3 regions of the Bradyrhizobium sp. SPXBL-04 genome follow, and region 3 is predicted to be linked to each of the others. Evidence: predicted binding sites of a transcription regulator. Region 3 holds the regulator's gene; each other region holds the start of a gene.

Region 1 (6,288 bases), 2.5 Mb from region 3:
TCGGCATGAAAGTGCTGGCCTATGATCCCTATCTGTCGGCCGAGGTGATGGCCGAGCGGGGCGGGGAGAAGGTCGAACTCGACGAACTCCTGCGCCGCGCCGATTTCGTCTCGATCTCCTGTCCGCTCAACAAGGGCAGCCGCAACATGATCAGCGTGCGTGAATTCGCGCTGATGCAGCCGCATGCCTATTTCATCACCACGGCGCGCGGCTTCATCCACGATGAGGACGCGCTGCTCCAGGCGTTGCGCGACAAGCGCATCGCCGGCGCCGGCCTCGACGTCTGGTCCAAGGAACCGCCGCCGCCGGAGCATCCGCTGCTCCAGCTCGACAACGTGCTGGCGAGCCCCCATACCGCCGGCGTGACGATCGAGGCGCGCCAGAACATGGGCCGCATCGCCGCCGAGCAGGTGCTGGATGTGCTGGACGGCAAGCGCCCGCCGCGCATCATCAATCCCGAGGTCTGGCCGCACTATGCGGATCGCTTCAAGCAGGCGTTCGGCGTGACGCCGGGATAGGACAGCTACCTTCTCTTCCTCGTCATTCCGGGCTCGGCCCTGCGAGCCGCCCCGGAATGACGGAGCGAAGAAAACAGCGTCCCGACCTTGATCCGCGTCAAAATCTCCTTTCCCTGTCCGGCCTAAATGGGATTAGAGTGCCGCCGGGGCTGACCGGGGGCACCAGGAGGTCCCATGTCAACTTATGTCGTCAGGTTCATGAAGGACGTGCTCGGTCAGTACGGCCGGCAGATCGAGGTCTGCCAGGGGACGCTCGAGATCGACGCCGCCGACGAGGACGAGGCCAAGGAGCGGGCCAAGGCGAAGTTCTGCAAGGATCAAGCCTTGCATCATTGGTCCCTGCATGCCGACCGCATCCAGGTCAGACCGGCCGATTTTCCGTCGTGAAAGCCTACCGGCCGGGCGCCGTGATGGGCGGAGGTGCTGTCGTGCCCGCGCCGAGCGACCGCTGCACCATCACGGTATCGGACCAGCGGCCGTGGCGATAGGCGACGCCGCAGAGCAGGCCGGCGCGCGCGAAGCCGAACTTCTCGTGCAGCGCCAGCGAGGGCGCGTTGTCGGCATCGATATAGCCGATCATCTGGCGGAATCCGGCCGCCGCACAGGCATCGATCAGTTCCTGGAGCAGCAGCCGTCCGATCCCGCGGGCGAGATGCCTGTGGTGGACGTAGATGGAATGCTTGGCGGTGTAGCGATAGGCCGGCCGTTTGCGGAACAGCACGGCATAGGCATAGCCGACCACTTCGCCGCGAGAGGTCGCGACCAGATGCGGCAGGCGGGTCTGCTTCAGGTTCTTGCGTCGGTCGCGCAGATCGTCCGGCTCGGGCGCGCCGGTTCCCTCGACATCGCGCGGCACGCCATTGCGGACGTGATCGCGGTAGATCGCCAGCATCGCCTCGACATCGCTTTCGCGTGAGGCGCGGATCCGGACCTGTTCGTCACCTGTGTGCGCGATCGCTGTTTCGTTCATCGGCACCTACTCGGCAACGACATAAGTATAGAGCCCGATGCGGCCGTTCGCATCGATCTCCTTGTAGACGCCTTGGATTTCGACATCGAATCCTCGGAACGTGTTGAAGCAGGTCTCGAACATCCTGAGATAGTCGATCATGGGCTTGGCTCGTTCCGTAAGCCTTTCGCCCGGAACGATGGTGGCGATGCCGGGCGGATAGACCACGAAGGGCGTGGTGGCGATGCGGCCCGCGATCGCTTCGATCGGCAGATAATCGACGTCGTTGCGGAACAGATAGCGCGCGGCTTCGCGGGGCGGCATCGCTATCTCAGGCATGTGCTCGGGCATGAACTGCCGCGCCTGGAGCGCGCTGACATCGGCGGCGCGGAAGAAGCGGTGCATCTCGCCACAGAGGTCGCGCAGTCGCACGCCGGCATAGCGCGCCTGCCGCCGCTGGTTGAACTCAGGGATGACGTCGGCCAGAAGCGCATTGTCGTCGTGCAGCTTCTTGAACGCGACGAGACCGGAGATCAGCGTGCCGGCCTTGCTGGCCTCGACGCCGGGCGTGAGCAGAAAGAGCAGGGAGTTGAGGTCGTTCTTCTCGGGGACGATGCGGTTCTCGCGCAGATATTGCGCGACGACCGGTGCGGGGATGCCGTGCTCGGCATAGGCGCCGGTGCTGCGATCGAAACCAGGCGTCAGCAGCGTCAGCTTGTTCGGGTCGGTCATGGCAAAGCCTTCGGTGAGGCCGGGGAAACCATGCCAGGTGCTGTCGGGGGAGAGCTGCCACAGCGCGGGATTGGTGGCGAGCTCGTCGGTCGAGAGCGTTTCCCACGCGACGTTGTGCGCAGCGCCAGGGCGGCTGACATCGGGAATGGCGACGCGATCCGGCACGAACGGCTCGAAGAACCAGCGCCGATCCGGATTTTGCTCCTTCTCCTCGAACTCCCGGCGCATCGCGCGGATCTTCTTGCGCAGCTCGATGCCGAGGCGGATCGTGTCGTCCCACAGCACTTCGCCGGAGCGCCCCTTCATCATCTGTGCGCCGACGTCGAGCGAGGCGAACAGCGGATAGAACGGTGACGTGGACGCGTGCTGCATGAAGCTCTCGTTGAAGCGGCGGTGCTCGACGCGCCGCTTCTGGCCGCGGATATGGCGGTCCTTGATGTGGATTTGGGATGCCTGCGAAAAGCTTGCGAGCTGCTTGTGGGTCGACTGCGTCGCGATGATGCCGGGCGCCTCGGGCGGAAGGTTGGCCAGGCCCATGGCGAAGCGGCCTGCATAGAGCGGGTGGAATTTCATGAAGCCGGCCCAGGCCTCGTCGAACAGGATGTACTCGCAGAGATGGCCGATCCGTTTCAGGATCATGTCGGCGCTGTGGATCGAGCCGTCATAGGTGCACTGCTCGACCACGGCGACGCGGAACGGCCGCTCCTTGCGCCAGGCGTCCTTGTCGGTGACCAGCGGGTGATTGCGGATCGTCTCGCGCAAGGCCCTCTCGTCGAGCATGTCCCAGCGCATCGGGCCGATCAGGCCCCAGGCGTTGCGGATGGTCGGCACGTAGATCGGGACACCGCCATTGATCATCAGTGCGCCGTGATGGGCGGCCTTGTGGTTGTTGCGATCGAACAGCACGAGGTCGCCATCGGTGACGAGCGCGCCGAGCGCGACCTTGTTCGAGGTCGAGGTGCCGTTGAGCACGAAATAAGTCTTCTCCGCGCCGAAGATCTGGGCAGCTTCCTTCTGCGCCTTCAGCGCGGGCCCTTCATGGGTGAGGAGGTCGCCGAGATCGAGCACGGAATTGTCGAGGTCGTCGCGGAATACGGACTCGCCGAGATGCTCGACGAAGACGCGCCCGATCGGGCTGCGGTTGTAGAACACGCCGCCGTTGTGCCCCGGACAGGTCCAGAGCTGGTTGCCTTCCTCGGCATAGTCGACCAGCGCACCGAAGAACGGCGTCTTCAGCGTCTCGGCATATTGCTTCAGCCGGCTGATCAGGTTCTTGGCGATGAAGGTCGGCGTCTCCTCCGACAGGAAGACATAACCGTCGATGAAATCGAGCACTTCGACCGGCAAATCCTCGAACCGCTTGCGACGGATCAAGAGGATGATGGGGAAATCGAGGCCCCGGCGCCGCATCAGATTGATCAGCGCCGAGGTCCTGCCCTCGAGGCCCTTCTTGCCCCAGTCCACCACCATGCAGCCGATCGCGGCATCGGTCTGCACCGCCATCTCGGCATCCTCCAGCTTGCGGGCTCGGACCACCTCGAAGCCGGAGCGCTGGATCTCCTCGATGATCTGATTGAAACGGACGCCTTCGAGATCGTCGGCGTCGAATACAGGTGCGGCGAACAGGAAGTTGAAGCGCTTGAAATAGTCCATGTCGGGTCCCGAATGTGCGAGAGATACAGCTCTCGGCACATTCGATGACAGCTGGATGACAGGAGCGAGACCGGCCTGCGGCGCCTAAACTCGATCCGTCATCCTGAGGCGCGAGCGATGGGGCGCGGAGCGCCCTATCGGGAGCCTCGAAGGATGAACGGCCGGGATGCAGCGGCTGGGCTGTCGCCCTTCGAGGCCGATATGCGGTGCGTCCGCACCGCATATCGGCACCTCAGGGTGACGATCATCTATTCGGGCTCGTGTGGAGATACTCGTCGCAAACAGCACGACGACGCGCCCGCTCAGTCGATCAGCTTGTCCAGCGTGATCGGGAAGCGCCGGATGCGCTTGCCGGTGGCATGATAGACGGCGTTCGCAATCGCCGCAGGCACGCCGACGATGCCGATCTCGCCGAGGCCCTTGACGCCGAGCCTGTTGATCCGGTCGTCGGGCTCGTCGACGAAAATGACGTCGATGTCGTGAATGTCGGCATTCACGGGAATGTGGTACTCGGCGATATTCGCGTTCATGATGCGGCCGAAGCGGTGATCCATCACCGTCTCCTCGTGCAGCGCCATTCCGATTCCCCAGACCACGCCGCCCATGATCTGGCTGCGGCCCGTCTTGGTGTTCAGGATGCGCCCGGCGGCGACCGCGCTCACGACCCGCGCGACGCGGATGACGCCGAGCTGCTCGTCGATCTTCACCTCGGCGAAAACCGCCGAATGCGTGTTGCGGGCATGCGACTTGTCCTCGGCGAACTCGTTGAGCTTCTCCCTTTCGATCCGCTCGAGCTTGCTGTGGCGCATTGCATCGGCGATCGAGACGGCACGGTTCCTGTCGCCGGCCTTGGCGATAGTTCCGTCGACGAGAATGAGGTCCGACGCATCGACGCCGCCGAGTGGCGAGGCAGTCATCGCCTTGGCGTGACGCGCGAGCTCCCGGCGAATCTCCTCGGCCGCTCCTAACACGGCGTGCGCGCTCGAGGCGGCCATCCACGAGCCGCCTTCCACCGGCGCCTGCGGCAGGGTCGAGTCCGCGAGCTTGACGCTGATGTTCTCGATCGGCAGCCCGAGGGCATCGGCCGCTACTTGCGACACGATGGTGTAGGTGCCGGTGCCGATATCAGATGCGGCACAGGAGACCTCGGCATGGCCGTTCGATGTCAGCACGATGCGGACGGCGACCGGCATCTGCAGCGCCTCCCAGACGCCTGTCGCCATGCCCCAGCCGACCAGGTCGTTGCCGTCGCGCATGGAGCGCGGCGCGGGATTGCGCCGGGCCCAGCCGAAGGCCTCTGCGCCCCTGGCGTAGCATGCGCGCAACTGCTTGCTGGTGTAGGGCAGGTCCCCGCTCTGGTCGCGATCCGAGTAGCACTTCAGCCGCAGCTCGATCGGGTCGAGCTTGAGCGCGACGGCCAATTCGTCCATGGCGCATTCGAGCGCGCAGACGCCCGATGCCGCGCCCGGCGCGCGCATGTCGCAGGGGGTGGCGACGTCGAGGTGGACGAGCTTATGGGAGAGGCGGCTGTTGTGGCTCTTGTAGAGCTGCTCCCCCCAGCCGGTATCGTTGCGCGAGAAATCCTCAAACCGCGAGGTGACGGCAATGGCTTCGTGGGTGACGGCATCGAGCGTGCCGTCCGGCTTTGCGCCAAGCGCAACGTGCTCGATGGTCATGGGACGATAGCCCAGGCCGTACATCTGCTGCCGTGTCAGGACGACACGGACGGGCCGCTTGAGCGCGAGCGCGGCGAGCGTCGCCAGCACCACCTGGTATTGCGGCCGCAGACCGGAGCCGAAGGCGCCGCCAACATAGGGCGAGAGCACGCGGATGTCGTCCGGCTTCTTTCCGAAAACGCTGCAGAGAAACTTCTGGACGTTCTGCACGCCTTGGGTCTTGTCATAAACTGTAAGCCTGCCGTTGCCGTCCCAGACGGCCGTCGTCGCATACAGCTCCATTGGGTTGTGATGCTCGCTCGGAATGACATAGTCCGCCTCGTGATGGACGGCCGCCCGCGTCAGCGCTGCTGCCGCGTCACCGCGTGGCTTGTGCGGCTGATCCACTTTGGCAGCCTTGCCGCGTTCGGATTCGAGATCGGTCGCAAACGCCTCCTGCTTGTATTCAACGCGAACGCGGGTTGCGGCAAACTTGGCGGTTTCCCAATCCTCCGCCACGACCAGCGCGATCGGCTGGCCGTTGAACTTGATCCTGTCGTCATAGAGCGGGCGGAAGGGCGAGCCCTTCTCCGGTGCCACCTCGTCCTTCCAGGCTTCGTCCTTGTCGGCGAGGGGCGGGCGATGAGCATGGGTGAGCACGTCGACCACGCCCTTCACCTTCAGCGCCGCGCTGGGGTCAAGCCGAGCGATGCGCCCGCGCGGAATGGTGGCCTCGACGACGAAGCCATGCAGGAGATGGTCTGCGGCGAATTCGCCGGCA
Region 2 (6,288 bases), 1.2 Mb from region 3:
CACGCCGCGCACGACAGGCAGCTCGATCCCGCCTTGCAGGTGCATCGTAAAGGTCTTTTGGGCATCGGCAACGTCGATCATTGCGGTCATCGAAAAGCTCATGGCGGGAGAATCGAGGAGACGAGGAGTTGGGTATAGGGCTCACGGGGATCGTCGAGCACCTGGTCGGTGAGACCGGTCTCGATAACGCGGCCGCCCTTCATCACCATCACGCGGTGCGACAACAGCCGCGCCACCGCAAGATCGTGGGTCACGATGATGACGGCGAGGTGCAGCTCGGCGACCAGGCTGCGCAGAAGGTCGAGCAGGCGGGCCTGCACGGAGACGTCGAGGCCGCCGGTCGGCTCGTCCATGAACACCAGCCGCGGCTCGGTGACGAGGTTGCGCGCGATCTGGAGGCGCTGGCGCATGCCGCCGGAATAAGTGCGCGGCGCATCGTCGATGCGGGCGACGTCGATCTCGACCCGCGTCAGCCAGTCCGACGCGGTGTCGCGGATGCGGCCGTAATGATCCCACCCGACCGCCATCAGCCGCTCGCCGACATTGGCGCCGGCCGAGACCGCCATGCGCAGGCCCTGCGCGGGATCCTGGTGCACATAGCCCCAGTCGGTGCGGAACAGGAATCGCCGCTCGGCTTCGCCCAGCGTGGTGAGATCGCGAGTGACGCCGTCGCGCATCCGGTAGGAGACCTGGCCGGCGCTCGGCGCGAGCTGGCCCGACAGCATTTGCAGCAGCGTCGACTTGCCCGAGCCGGACTCGCCGACGATCGCCAGCACTTCGCCGGGGTAGAGCGCGAAGGAAACGTCGCGGCAGGCGGCGATGCGGCCGAAGGACTTGCTGAGCGACTCCGCAACCAACAACGGCTGGTCGTTTTCGAGCGTATCGAGATCAGCCATGTCTTGGTCAACCATGTGAGCCCGCCTTCTCCTTGTACGGCGCGGCGCTCAGGCTGCCGTGATGGCCGGCGGCCTGCCGTCCCTCGCAATAATCGGTATCCGAGCAGACGAACATGCGTCCGCCCTTGTCGTCCGTGACGATCTCGTCGAGATAGGAATTTTCGGCGCCACACAGCGCGCAGGGCGCGTTGAAGCGGTAAGGCTCGAACGGGTGGTCCTCGAAATCGAGCGATACCACCTGCGTATAGGGCGGGATCGCATAGATGCGCTTCTCGCGACCGGCGCCGAACAATTGCAGCGCCGGGCAATTGTCCATCTTGGGATTGTCGAATTTCGGCGTCGGCGAGGGATCCATCACATAGCGCGCGTTCACCTTCACCGGATAGGCATAGGCGGTCGCGATATGGCCGAAGCGGGCGATGTCCTCATAGAGCTTCACATGCATCAGGCCATATTCGGCGAGCGCATGCATGCGCCGCGTCTCGGTCTCGCGCGGCTCGAGGAAGCGCAGCGGCTCCGGGATTGGTACCTGATAGACCAGCACCTGGTTTTCATTCAGCGCCGTCTCCGGGATGCGGTGACGGGTCTGGATCACGGTCGCATCAATCGTCGCCGTCGTCGTGGCGACGCCCGCGGTCTTGGCGAAGAACTTGCGGATCGAGATCGCGTTGGTGGTGTCGTCGGAACCCTGATCGATCACCTTCAGCACGTCCTCGGGACCGAGGATCGCGGCGGTGACCTGCACGCCGCCGGTGCCCCAGCCATAGGGCATCGGCATTTCGCGGCTGGCGAACGGCACCTGATAGCCGGGGATCGCGATCGCCTTGAGGATCGCACGGCGGATCATCCGCTTGGTCTGCTCGTCGAGATAGGCGAAGTTGTAGGCGGGCGCGTTCATTCCGCGGCCTCCTTCATGGGCTCAGCATTGGCCTCGGCAAATTCTTGGCGCAGCTTGCGGAGCAGGCCGAGCTCGGACTGGAAGTCGACATAGTGCGGCAGCTTGAGATGCTCGACGAAGCCGGTCGCCTGGACATTGTCCGAATGCGACAGCACGAATTCTTCATCTTGCGCCGGGGCGAGCGCCTCTTCGCCAAGTTCGCGGGCACGCAGTGCGCGGTCGACCAGCGCCATCGACATGGTCTTGCGCTCGCTCTGGCCGAAGGCGAGGCCATAGCCACGGGTGAAGCACGGCGCTTCCGTCGCCGATCCCTTGAACTGGTTGACCATCTGGCACTCCGTGAGCTCGATCGAGCCGAGCGGCACGGCGAAGCCGACGTCTTCAGCGAAGAATTCGACCTCGACCTCACCGAAGCGGATCTCGCCTGCGAAGGGATGGTTGCGGCCATAGCCGCGTTGGGTGGAATAGCCCATCGCCAGCAGAAAGCCTTCGTCGCCACGCGCCAGATTTTGCAGGCGCAGGTCGCGGTCCGCCGGAAAATTCAGCGGCTCGCGGGTGAGATCGCCGACGCCGGCGCCGTCCTCGGCCTGTGGCGAAGATTCGATCAGTCCGTCACGGCCGAGAATATCCGTCACGCGCGGCGTCGCCGCGGTCGAGGCTTCGGCTATCGCCGGTGCTTCCGGTACAAAGCCTTCGGCGAGCGAGGGATCGAGCAGGCGGTGGGTATAATCGAAGGTCGGCCCGAGGATCTGGCCGCCCGGAATGTCCTTGAAGGTCGAGGACACCCGCCGCTGCACGCGCATGGCGCCGGTGTCAACCGGCTCGCTCGCGCCGAAACGCGGCAGCGTGGCACGGAAGGCGCGGACCAGGAAGATCGCCTCGATCAGATCGCCGCGCGCCTGCTTGATCGCAAGCGCCGCGAGCTCGCGGTCGTAGAGCGAGCCTTCGCTCATGACGCGGTCGACGGCGAGGCCGAGCTGCTCCGAGATCTGGTCGAGCGTGACTTCCGGAACGCTTTGGTCGCCGCGCCGCGCATTGGCGAGCAGGCGATGAGCGTTCTCGATGGCGCGTTCGCCGCCTTTGACTGCGACATACATGCTTCAGCTTCCCTTGTTCGCGACGCGCGTGGTGCGCGGAATCGCAACCACGGCATCATCGGCGACCAGCACCACATCGAGGCCGCGCGGAAACAGCGCCTCGTTGAACCGCAGGCGTTCGAACAGGTCGAACGGCTTGACCGACGCCTGGAGCGTGGCGACGCCGTCAATGCCGGGCCCGCGCAGCTCGAAGCCGCGTCCCGAGCCCAGACTCTCGACCTGCAGGATCAGTGTGGTCGAACGATCCGGATATTCGTTGGTGCCCAGCGCGAAGCGCTCGAACGGCGGAAGCAGTGCGCCATCGCCGATCAGCGCGAAGCTCGCAATCGAGGTGTCCTGCACCACCGGCGCGCCGGTGTGGAACCTGAGCCACTTCACCACGTCGGAATTTTGCGCCATGCACGCATCGAGCCAGAGTGGCGTGTCGTGATCGAACAGCGTCAGCGCGATCGCGGCGGTGCCGCGCATCATCGTATGGGGCGTTCCGGCTGTCGGCACGATACGCTGGACCGAGCCCGGCCGCGCCATCGCGTCCATCACCGAGCGGAAGGTCGATTGCGCCGACAACACCTTATCGGCGAACCCCGGCGGCAGTTCCGCAATCGTGGTCATGACCTCACCCCTCACCGCGCACCATGGTGTAGAAATCAACCTTGGTTGCGGCAGTCTTCGCCGCCACCTGCTGGCGCCTCGTCATAAGCTGCTCGCGCAACGGCGCGATCACGTCGCGCTCGACGGCTGCGTCGAAATCGCAGGACTGCACCAGCGCGTCGCACAGCGCGATCAGCCGCGCCTTCTCACCATCGCGGCCAAGGGTGTAGCCGAAGCCGACCTCGCCGCTGGCAAGCCGGACCGCCGCGCGCGACACCGTGGCTTCGCCGAGGTTGAACGGCGCACCGTCGCCGCCGACCCGGCCGCGCAGCATGACCAGACCGTTTTCGCCTTCGCGCAGATCCTGATGGGCCGGCAGGGCTAAGTTGCGGAGGCGAGCGGCGATCTCGCCCGCCTCCGCGTGCGCCAGCACGGCCATCGCGGCCTTGCGCTGGGCTTGCTGATTGTTGTGTTGGGTCACCGGTTCACCGATCTTGCCGATTCTAAGTTGTCTATGATACTAGACAACTCCATAGTGGAGCGCCATGACTGTTTCGTGACAAAGGCGTGATTTCTGGGCTAGGCTGACCGGCGATATGAGCATGCAAGACACTGCATCGTCGGGCGTCGCGCTGTGGCGCCTCGTCGCCGACGGCATCGAGCGCGGCATCGCCGACGGCCGCTTTGCCGCCGGCGACAAATTACCGGGCGAGATGGAGATCGCCGAAACCTACCGCGTGAATCGCCACACCGTGCGGCGCGCGCTGGCCGCGCTTGCCGAGCGCGGCCTCGTGCGCGCCGAGCGCGGCAGCGGGACCTATGTCGAGGCGCAGAAGCTCGCCTATCCGCTGCGCTCGCGCACGCGCTTCTCCGAGATCGTCGGCGCCGGCGGCCGCGAGCCGCGTGGCCAACTGATCGAAGCTTCCGATGACGTCGCGACCCGGGAGCTGGCGCGCGAACTGGGTTTGAAGACCGGTGCGCCGCTGGTGCGGATCGAGGCGATCCGCCTCGCCGACCGCACGCCGATCTGCGTCTCTACCACCTGGCTGTCGGCGGAATTGTTTCCGGGCGCAGGCGCCGTGTTCGCCACGACGCGCTCGATGACGAAGTTGCTCGAGCACTACGGCATTCGCGACTACCGCCGCGGCGCGACCCGGATCACCGCCGGCATCGTCGACGCGACCGACGCCGCCCGGCTCGATCTTGCGCTGGGACGTCCGATCTTGGTGGTCGATGCGACCGACCACGCTCTTGACGGCAAGCCGCTGGTGACGAAGCATTCGCGGTTCGCGGCGGAGCGGGTGGAGTTTCTGGTGGAGTCGTAGCAGCGGAGCTCTCTCCGCGAAACCGGAGCCGTAGGGTGGGCAAAGGCGCACTTGCGCCGTGCCCACCATCTTTCCAAGATTCGCGAGAAGCGGTGGGCACGCTTCGCTTTGCCCACCCTACGGCAGCGGTGATTAAGCGACAGCCCTTCGCCCGATAATCGCAAAGCGCAGCTTGCCCGAGATGAAATCGATCGCAGCAACCGCAATCAAAATCATCAGGATCAGGAACGACACCTTCTGCCATTCCAGCACGCGGATCTGCTCGGCGAGCTGGAGGCCGATGCCGCCGGCACCGACGATGCCGATGATGGTGGCCGAGCGCGTGTTGGATTCGATGAAGTAGAGCACCTGGCCGGCGATCACGGGCAGCACCTGCGGCAGCAGGCCAAAGCGGATCTCGTGCAGCGTGCTGCCGCCGGAGGCGCGGATGCCTTCGACCTGCCTCTGGTCGGCGCCCTCGATCGCCTCCGAGAACAGTTTGCCGAAGGCACCGAAATCCGACACGGCGATGGCGAGCACGCCGGCGAACGGGCCGAGCCCGACCACATTGATCCACACCAGCGCCCAGATCAGCGTGTCGACGCCGCGGATCGAATCGAGGAAGCGGCGAACCGGGAAGCGCAGGATGATTGACGGCACCACGTTGCGCGCGGCCAGCAGGCTGACCGGCAGCGCGAACAGGGCGGCGAGCGTCGTGCCCAGCAGCGCGATCGACAGCGTCTCGCCCAGCGCTTTCAGATAGACCGGCAGCGAGGAGCCGGGATCGGGCGGGATCATCATCAGGCTGATCCAGCCGAGCTGGCTGAGACCGGCGAGGAACCGCGACGGCGAGAAGTCGAGATCGACCAGGCCGTAAGTGAGGATCGCAAACGCCGCGACGATCATCGCGGGCGTTGCAAGCCGCGCCGAGGCCGGCCGGTCGAATACATCGGGGTAGCGCGCACGGATCTCTCGCGTGTCGACCTGCTGCGGCTTCGTCACGTCCGCGCCTCCTTGCCGAACAGGCGGCCGCGCAGCCAGCCGGTGGCGATGTCGATGATGAAGACGGTGACGATGATGGTGAGCAGGATCGCGCTGACGTCGGAGTAATAGAACTTGCGGATAGCGACCACGAGTTCCTGGCCGATGCCGCCGGCGCCGACAAAACCCATCACAGAGGCTTCGCGGACGTTGATCTCGAAGCGCAACAGCGCGTAGCTGGCATAACCCGCGGTGACCTGCGGCACGACGGCGAAGCGCATGCAGGAGAGCCAGCTCGCGCCGGTCGAGCGGATTCCCTCGACCGGCTTCATGTCGGCATTCTCGACGATCTCCGAGAACAGCTTGCCGAGCGCGCCGGTGGAATGGATCGCGATCGCGAGCACGCCGGCCATGGGTCCGAGTCCGAAGGCGATGACGAACACCAGCGCGAATACGATGCCGGGAACGGTGCGGGCGAATTCGAGCAGGCGACGCACGACAAAGCGCAGCCAGGGCGCGGG
Region 3 (6,288 bases):
CAACGAGATCACCCGAAGGCACGACCGCCTTGATGCCGATCAGGAGACCCTCGCCGCGCACTTCGCTGACGACATCAGGATGACGATCGATCACGGAGGCGAGCTTCTGCTTGAGCAGCAGCGACATCTTCTGCACGTGGTCGAAGAAGCCGGGCTTGAGCATGACGTCGAGCACGGCGTTCGCAGCGGAGATCGCGAGCGGATTGCCGCCGAAGGTCGAGCCGTGCGAGCCGGGTGTCATGCCGGAGGCCGCTTCCGCGGTCGCAAGGCAAGCACCGATCGGAAAGCCGCCACCGAGCGCCTTTGCCAGCGACATCACGTCGGGCGTGACGCCGAGACGGCGATGCGCGAACAGATCGCCGGTGCGGCCCATGCCGGTCTGCACCTCGTCGAACGCGAGCAACAGGCCCTTCTCGTCGCAGAGCTGACGCAGCGCCTTGAGGAAGGCGGGTGTCGACGAACGCACACCGCCCTCGCCCTGGATCGGCTCGATCAGGATGCCGGCGGTCTGCGGACCGATCGCCTTCTTCACGGCCTCGATATCGCCATGCGGGACCTGGTCGAAGCCGTCCATCGGCGGGCCGAAACCTTCGAGATATTTTGCCGAGCCCGTCGCAGCCAGCGTCGCCAGCGTGCGGCCGTGGAAGGCACCCTCGAAGGTGATCATGCGATAGCGATCAGGATGGCCTTTGGCGGCGTGATAGCGCCGCACGACCTTGATCACGCATTCCAGCGCTTCGGCGCCGGAATTGCAGAAGAACACGAAGTCGGAGAAGCTTTCGCTGCACAGGCGCGCCGCCAGTTTCTCACCGTCCGGGCTTTGGAACAGGTTCGACATGTGCCAGAGCTTGGTCGCCTGCTCCTGCAATGCCTTGACCAGCGCGGGATGAGCATGGCCGAGCGCGTTCACCGCAACGCCCGACGTGAAATCGAGATAGCGATCGCCATTGGTCGCGATCAGCCAGCAGCCTTCGCCGCGCTCGAAACCAAGGTCGGCCCTGGCGAAAACGGGAAGCAGATGCGGCGCGGCGCTGTTGGTCATGACCATCACTTGGATGTTGCATTTGGATGTTGAGACCTGCCTGGCGTGCCTTGCGCAGCGCACCATTGACCGGTCCGGAAAACGAAACGTGCCGCCTTTTAAGGGCGGCACGCGCCACTATCTTATGCCTGGCAAGACCGGTGTCAATGCCGCCTGGAAAGCCTCGCGAAACGCTGAATCCGTAGTCTTGCGGTGCCGATTTTGCGGGGTTTTCACCACGGAACATGTGGAAGCGAGTCGGCGGACTCTTGCGCGGGAGTCACGCCATATTGTAGCGTTTGGCCTGTCAGATACGACATCTCGTGCAGCGGTTCTGATCCTCTAAGTCCTCATGTACCGGCGTAAACGTTCGGGCGTCAGTAGCGCGCCCGGCGAGCCTTAAGGGATTCTGGCGGCACGGGTTTTTCAAGGCTTAGGCATTCGCTGTGAGGCCCCAGGATGGTGGCGCGCAGCGAGGGAAAGGGTGCAATGACGGTTTTGACCTGGTCCGACGATCGCGTCGAGCAGCTGAAAAAGCTCTGGGAGGCCGGACTTTCGGCCAGCCAGATCGCGGCCGAGCTCGGCAATGTGACCCGCAATGCCGTGATCGGCAAAGTGCACAGGCTCGGCCTGTCGGGCCGCGCCAAGAGCCCATCTTCGGCCGCGCCGCGGCCGCGCAAGGCGCGCCCAGCACAGCACATGATGCGGGTGACCCGGCCGATCTCGCGCGGCAACACCGCGCTGGCGCAGGCCTTCGAGGTCGAGGTGGAGGCCGAACCGGTCACCTACGACAACGTGGTGCCGATGAGCCAGCGGCTGTCGCTGCTGGAATTGAACGAGGCAACCTGCCACTGGCCGGTCGGCGATCCATCGAGCCCGGATTTCTTCTTCTGCGGCGGCAGGGCGCTGTCCGGCCTGCCCTACTGTGCCCAGCACTCGCGCGTCGCCTATCAGCCGGCCGCGGATCGCCGGCGGGCGCCGGCCAAGCCGAGCACGCGGTGAGTTTGTTCTGAGACCAGAAATGAGCCGTCGTGCGATCGCGGCTCTACAAATCCGATGTCGTCCCGGACAAGCGCGCCTCAAGCGCGCGTAGATCCGGGACCCACAGCCACCGCAAGCTGTGGCTACGGGGACTCGGAGTTACCTTTTTAGCGCAACAATCACTCCCTGTGCTATGGGTCCCGGATCTGCGCTTACACTTGTCCGGGACGACAGTGAGAGTGTGGCAGCCGCCCGCCTGCTAAAGCAACACCGCCTAACTTACGTCTGCTCCGCCTTCGCAAACCGATCATCCAGCGCATAGCCGGCGCCGCGGACGGTGCGGATCGGGTCCTGCTCGCGGCCGAGATTGAGCAGCTTGCGCAGGCGTCCGATATGGACGTCGACGGTGCGCTCGTCGATATAGATGTCGCGGCCCCAGACGCTGTCGAGCAGCTGCTCGCGCGAGAACACGCGGCCGGGATGCTCCAGGAAGAACTCCAGCAGGCGATATTCGGTCGGGCCGAGATCGATCGGCCGGCCAGAGCGCGCCACGCGGCGCTTGTCGCGATCGAGCTCGATGTCGCCATAGGCGAGCACGGTGGCGAGCCGCTCCGGGCTTGCCCGTCGCAAGAGCCCCTTCACGCGCGCGAGCAGCTCCGGCACCGAGAACGGCTTGACGATGTAGTCGTCGGCGCCGGTCGCAAGACCCCGCACCCGCTCGCTCTCCTCGCCGCGCGCGGTGAGCATGATGATCGGGAGTTGCTTGGTCTCGGGACGGGTGCGCAGCCGCCGGCACAGCTCGATGCCTGATAGTCCCGGCAGCATCCAGTCGAGCACGATCAGATCGGGGATGTGTTCCTTGAGGCGGGTGTCGGCGTCGTCGCCGCGCATCACCGTCTCCACGTCATAGCCGTCGCCTTCGAGGTTGTAACGGAGAAGCTCGGTGAGAGCTTCCTCGTCCTCAACCACCATGATGCGTGCGCCCATGTTGTCGTCGCTCCCTCAGGTATTCGGTACCGTCGTGGCGAAGGTCGTCATATCGCCCTTCGGCCGCTTGTCGGTGATCGCCTGACCTTCGATCATGTAGAACACTGTTTCGGCGATGTTGGTGGCGTGGTCACCGATCCGCTCGATGTTCTTGGCGCAGAACATCAGATGGATGCAGAACGAGATGTTGCGCGGATCCTCCATCATGTAGGTGAGGAGCTCGCGGAACAGCGAGGTGCAGATGGCGTCGACTTCCTCGTCGCCCTTCCACACCGCCATTGCCGCCGGCAGATCATGCGCGGCATAGGCGTCCAGCACCGACTTGACCTGCTGCTGCACGAGGTCGGTCATGTGCTCCAGGCCGCGAAACAGTTTTAGCGGATGGAAGTCCGTCTCCAGCGCCGCCACGCGCTTGCCCATGTTCTTGGCGAGGTCGCCGATGCGCTCGAGATCGGTGGCGACGCGCATGGCGCCGACGATCTCGCGCAGATCCACCGCCATCGGCTGGCGGCGGGCGATGGTGAGCACGGCGCGCTCCTCGATGCGCTTCTGCAGCGCGTCGAGCTCGGCGTCGGTGGTGACGACGCGCTGGCCGAGCGCGACGTCGCGGCGGATCAGCGCGTCGACGGAATCGACGATCATGCGCTCGGCGATGCCGCCCATCTCGGCGACCAGGCGGGTGAGCTCCTGGAGGTCGGTGTCGAAGGCCTTTGCGGTATGTTCAGTACCCATTTCCCGTCTCCTCAGCCGAACCTGCCGGTGATGTAATCCTGCGTACGCCGGTCGCTCGGCGACGTGAAGATCTTGCTGGTGTCGTCGAACTCGATCAGTTCGCCGAGATACATGAAGGCGGTCTTGTCGGAGACGCGCGCCGCCTGCTGCATGTTGTGGGTGACGATCGCGATCGTGTAGTTCTCGGACAGTTCCTGGATCAGCTCCTCGACCTTGGCGGTCGAGATCGGATCGAGCGCCGAGCAGGGCTCGTCGAACAAGATTACTTCAGGCCGCACCGCGACCGTGCGGGCGATGCAGAGGCGCTGCTGCTGGCCGCCGGAGAGCGACAGGCCCGAGGCGTTGAGCTTGTCCTTGACCTCGTTCCACAGCGCGCCGCCGCGCAGCGCCTTCTCGACCCGGTCGTCCATCTCGGACTTCGAGATCTTCTCGTAGAGGCGGATGCCGAAGGCGATGTTCTCGTAGATCGTCATCGGGAACGGTGTCGGCTTCTGGAACACCATGCCGACCCGGGCGCGCAGCAGATTGAGGTCGAGCTTGGGATCGAGGATGTTGGTCTGGTCGAGCATCAGCTGACCGGTCACGCGCTGGCCCGGATAGAGGTCGTACATCCGGTTGAAGATGCGCAGCAGGGTCGACTTGCCGCAGCCCGACGGGCCGATGAAGGCCGTGACGCGGTTGGTGCCGAGCGTCAGGTTGATGTTCTTCAGCGCGTGATGCTCGCCGTAATAGAAGTTGAGGTTGCGCACCGTCACCTTGGCGGGCGCTTCCGGCAGCGGATGCGAGGCCAGGTGACCGTTGGAACTCACGGATACGGACAGGTCGGTCATTTTGCGGTCCTCTCGGCACCGAGGATGCGGGCGCCAATGTTCAGGGCAAGCACGGTGAGCGTGATCAGCAGTGCGCCGCTCCAGGCGAGCTGCTTCCAATAGGCGTAGGGGCTCTGCACGAAATTGTTGATGGTCACGGGCAGGTTGGCCATCGTCTTGTTCAGGCCGAGGCTGAAGAACTGGTTCGACAGCGCGGTGAACAGCAGCGGCGCGGTCTCGCCCGCGACGCGGGCGGTGGCGAGCAGCACGCCGGTGATGAGGCCGGAGCGCGCGGCGCGGTAGGCGATGCGCTTGATCACCAGTGAGCGCGGCAAGCCGAGCGCGGAGGCCGCCTCGCGCAGCGCGTTCGGCACCAGAAGCAGCATGTCCTCGGTGGTGCGCAGCACCACCGGGATGACGATCACGGCGAGCGCGAGGCTACCGGCGATCGCCGAGAAGCCGCGCATCGGCACCACCACGGCGCCGTAGATGAACAGGCCGATGATGATCGAGGGCGCCGACAACAGGATGTCGTTGATGAAGCGGATCACCGAAGTCAGCTTGTCGTTACGGCCGTATTCGGCGAGATAGGTGCCGGCGAACAGGCCGAGCGGCGCGCCGATGCCGACGCCGAGCGCGGTCATGATCAGCGAGCCGACGATGGCGTTGAGCAGGCCGCCTTCGGACGCGCCGGGCGGCGGCGTGTTCTCAGTGAAGACCTGGAGGTTCAGGCCGCTAAGGCCGTTGTAGAGCAGCGTGATCAGGATCAGCGCGAGCCAGGTGACGCCGAAGGCGGCGGCGGCGATGCAGAGCCCGCGGATGACGATGTCGGTGCGGCGGCGGCGTGCGTAAATCGGGTTCATGTCACTTCCCCGCCTTCTGTTCCAGGCGCAGCAGCATCAGCCGCGCGGCCGCGAGCACGAAGAACGTCAGCACGAACAGGAGCAGGCCGAGCAGGATCAGGCCGGACTGGTGCAGGCCGTCACTCTCGGCGAACTCGGAGGCGATCGCCGCCGAGATCGTGGTGCCCGGCGCGAAGATCGACGAGGAGATCCGGAACGAGTTGCCGATGATAAAAGTCACCGCCATGGTCTCGCCGAGCGCGCGGCCTAGCGCCAGCATGACGCCGCCGATGATGCCGACCCGGGTGTAGGGGATCACCACGCTGCGGACGACTTCCCAAGTGGTGCAGCCGACGCCGTAGGCGGCCTCTTTCAGCACCGGCGGCACCGTCTTGAACACGTCGACCGAGATCGAGGTGATGAAGGGCAGCACCATGATGGCGAGGATCAGCGCGGCATTGAACAGGCTGAGATAGGACGGGGGACCTGCGAAGATCGCCCCCAGCACCGGGACGCCGTCGAAGACCCTGATCATGAAGGGCTGGAAGGTGTTGGCCAGGAACGGGCCCAGCACGAAGAAGCCCCACATGCCGTAGATGATCGAGGGAATGCCGGCGAGTAGCTCGATCGCCATGCCGATGGGGCGGCGCAGCCATTGCGGGCAGAGCTCGGTGAGGAAGATCGCAATGCCGAGACCGACCGGAATGGCGATCAGCATCGCGATGAAGGAGGTGACGAGCGTGCCGTACATCGGCCCGAGCGCGCCGAGCACGGGCGGATCGGCCGAGGGCGCCCAGCGCTGCGTCCACAGGAACGACAGGCCGTATTCCTTGATCGCCGGGAAGGCGCCGACGATCAGCGAAATGATGATGCCGCCGAGGATCAGCAGCACCGAGATCGCGGAAAGCCGCGTGAT

Evidence for each region. The regulator PhoB, encoded in region 3, activates phosphate uptake and scavenging genes when phosphate is short. The targets are predictions, from matches to a motif close to TGTCATNNANCTGTCAT.
Region 1: ACNJX8_RS27405 (Orn/Lys/Arg decarboxylase N-terminal domain-containing protein) is a predicted target of PhoB. The motif match lies at 3,897-3,913, and genes of this name have one in related genera.
Region 2: phnF (phosphonate metabolism transcriptional regulator PhnF) is a predicted target of PhoB. The motif match lies at 4,028-4,044, and genes of this name have one in related genera.

Annotation. Positions count from the first base shown of each region.
Region 1 covers NZ_CP182472.1:5,747,508-5,753,795, reverse strand. The annotation lists gene ACNJX8_RS27420 (hydroxyacid dehydrogenase) at 1-518, shown strand, start outside; gene ACNJX8_RS27415 (hypothetical protein) at 693-905, shown strand; gene ACNJX8_RS27410 (GNAT family N-acetyltransferase) at 910-1,488, opposite strand; gene ACNJX8_RS27405 (Orn/Lys/Arg decarboxylase N-terminal domain-containing protein) at 1,495-3,852, opposite strand; gene ACNJX8_RS27400 (xanthine dehydrogenase family protein molybdopterin-binding subunit) at 4,155-6,288, opposite strand, start outside.
Region 2 covers NZ_CP182472.1:787,417-793,704, reverse strand. The annotation lists gene phnL (phosphonate C-P lyase system protein PhnL) at 1-90, opposite strand, end outside; gene phnK (phosphonate C-P lyase system protein PhnK) at 99-896, opposite strand; gene ACNJX8_RS03605 (alpha-D-ribose 1-methylphosphonate 5-phosphate C-P-lyase PhnJ) at 904-1,794, opposite strand; gene ACNJX8_RS03600 (carbon-phosphorus lyase complex subunit PhnI) at 1,791-2,891, opposite strand; gene phnH (phosphonate C-P lyase system protein PhnH) at 2,895-3,503, opposite strand; gene phnG (phosphonate C-P lyase system protein PhnG) at 3,508-3,921, opposite strand; gene phnF (phosphonate metabolism transcriptional regulator PhnF) at 4,079-4,807, shown strand; gene phnE (phosphonate ABC transporter, permease protein PhnE) at 4,940-5,788, opposite strand; gene phnE (phosphonate ABC transporter, permease protein PhnE) at 5,785-6,288, opposite strand, start outside.
Region 3 covers NZ_CP182472.1:8,264,601-8,270,888, forward strand. The annotation lists gene ACNJX8_RS39355 (aspartate aminotransferase family protein) at 1-1,042, opposite strand, end outside; gene ACNJX8_RS39360 (GcrA family cell cycle regulator) at 1,511-2,023, shown strand; gene phoB (phosphate regulon transcriptional regulator PhoB) at 2,282-2,989, opposite strand; gene phoU (phosphate signaling complex protein PhoU) at 3,005-3,721, opposite strand; gene pstB (phosphate ABC transporter ATP-binding protein PstB) at 3,733-4,551, opposite strand; gene pstA (phosphate ABC transporter permease PstA) at 4,548-5,393, opposite strand; gene pstC (phosphate ABC transporter permease subunit PstC) at 5,395-6,288, opposite strand, start outside.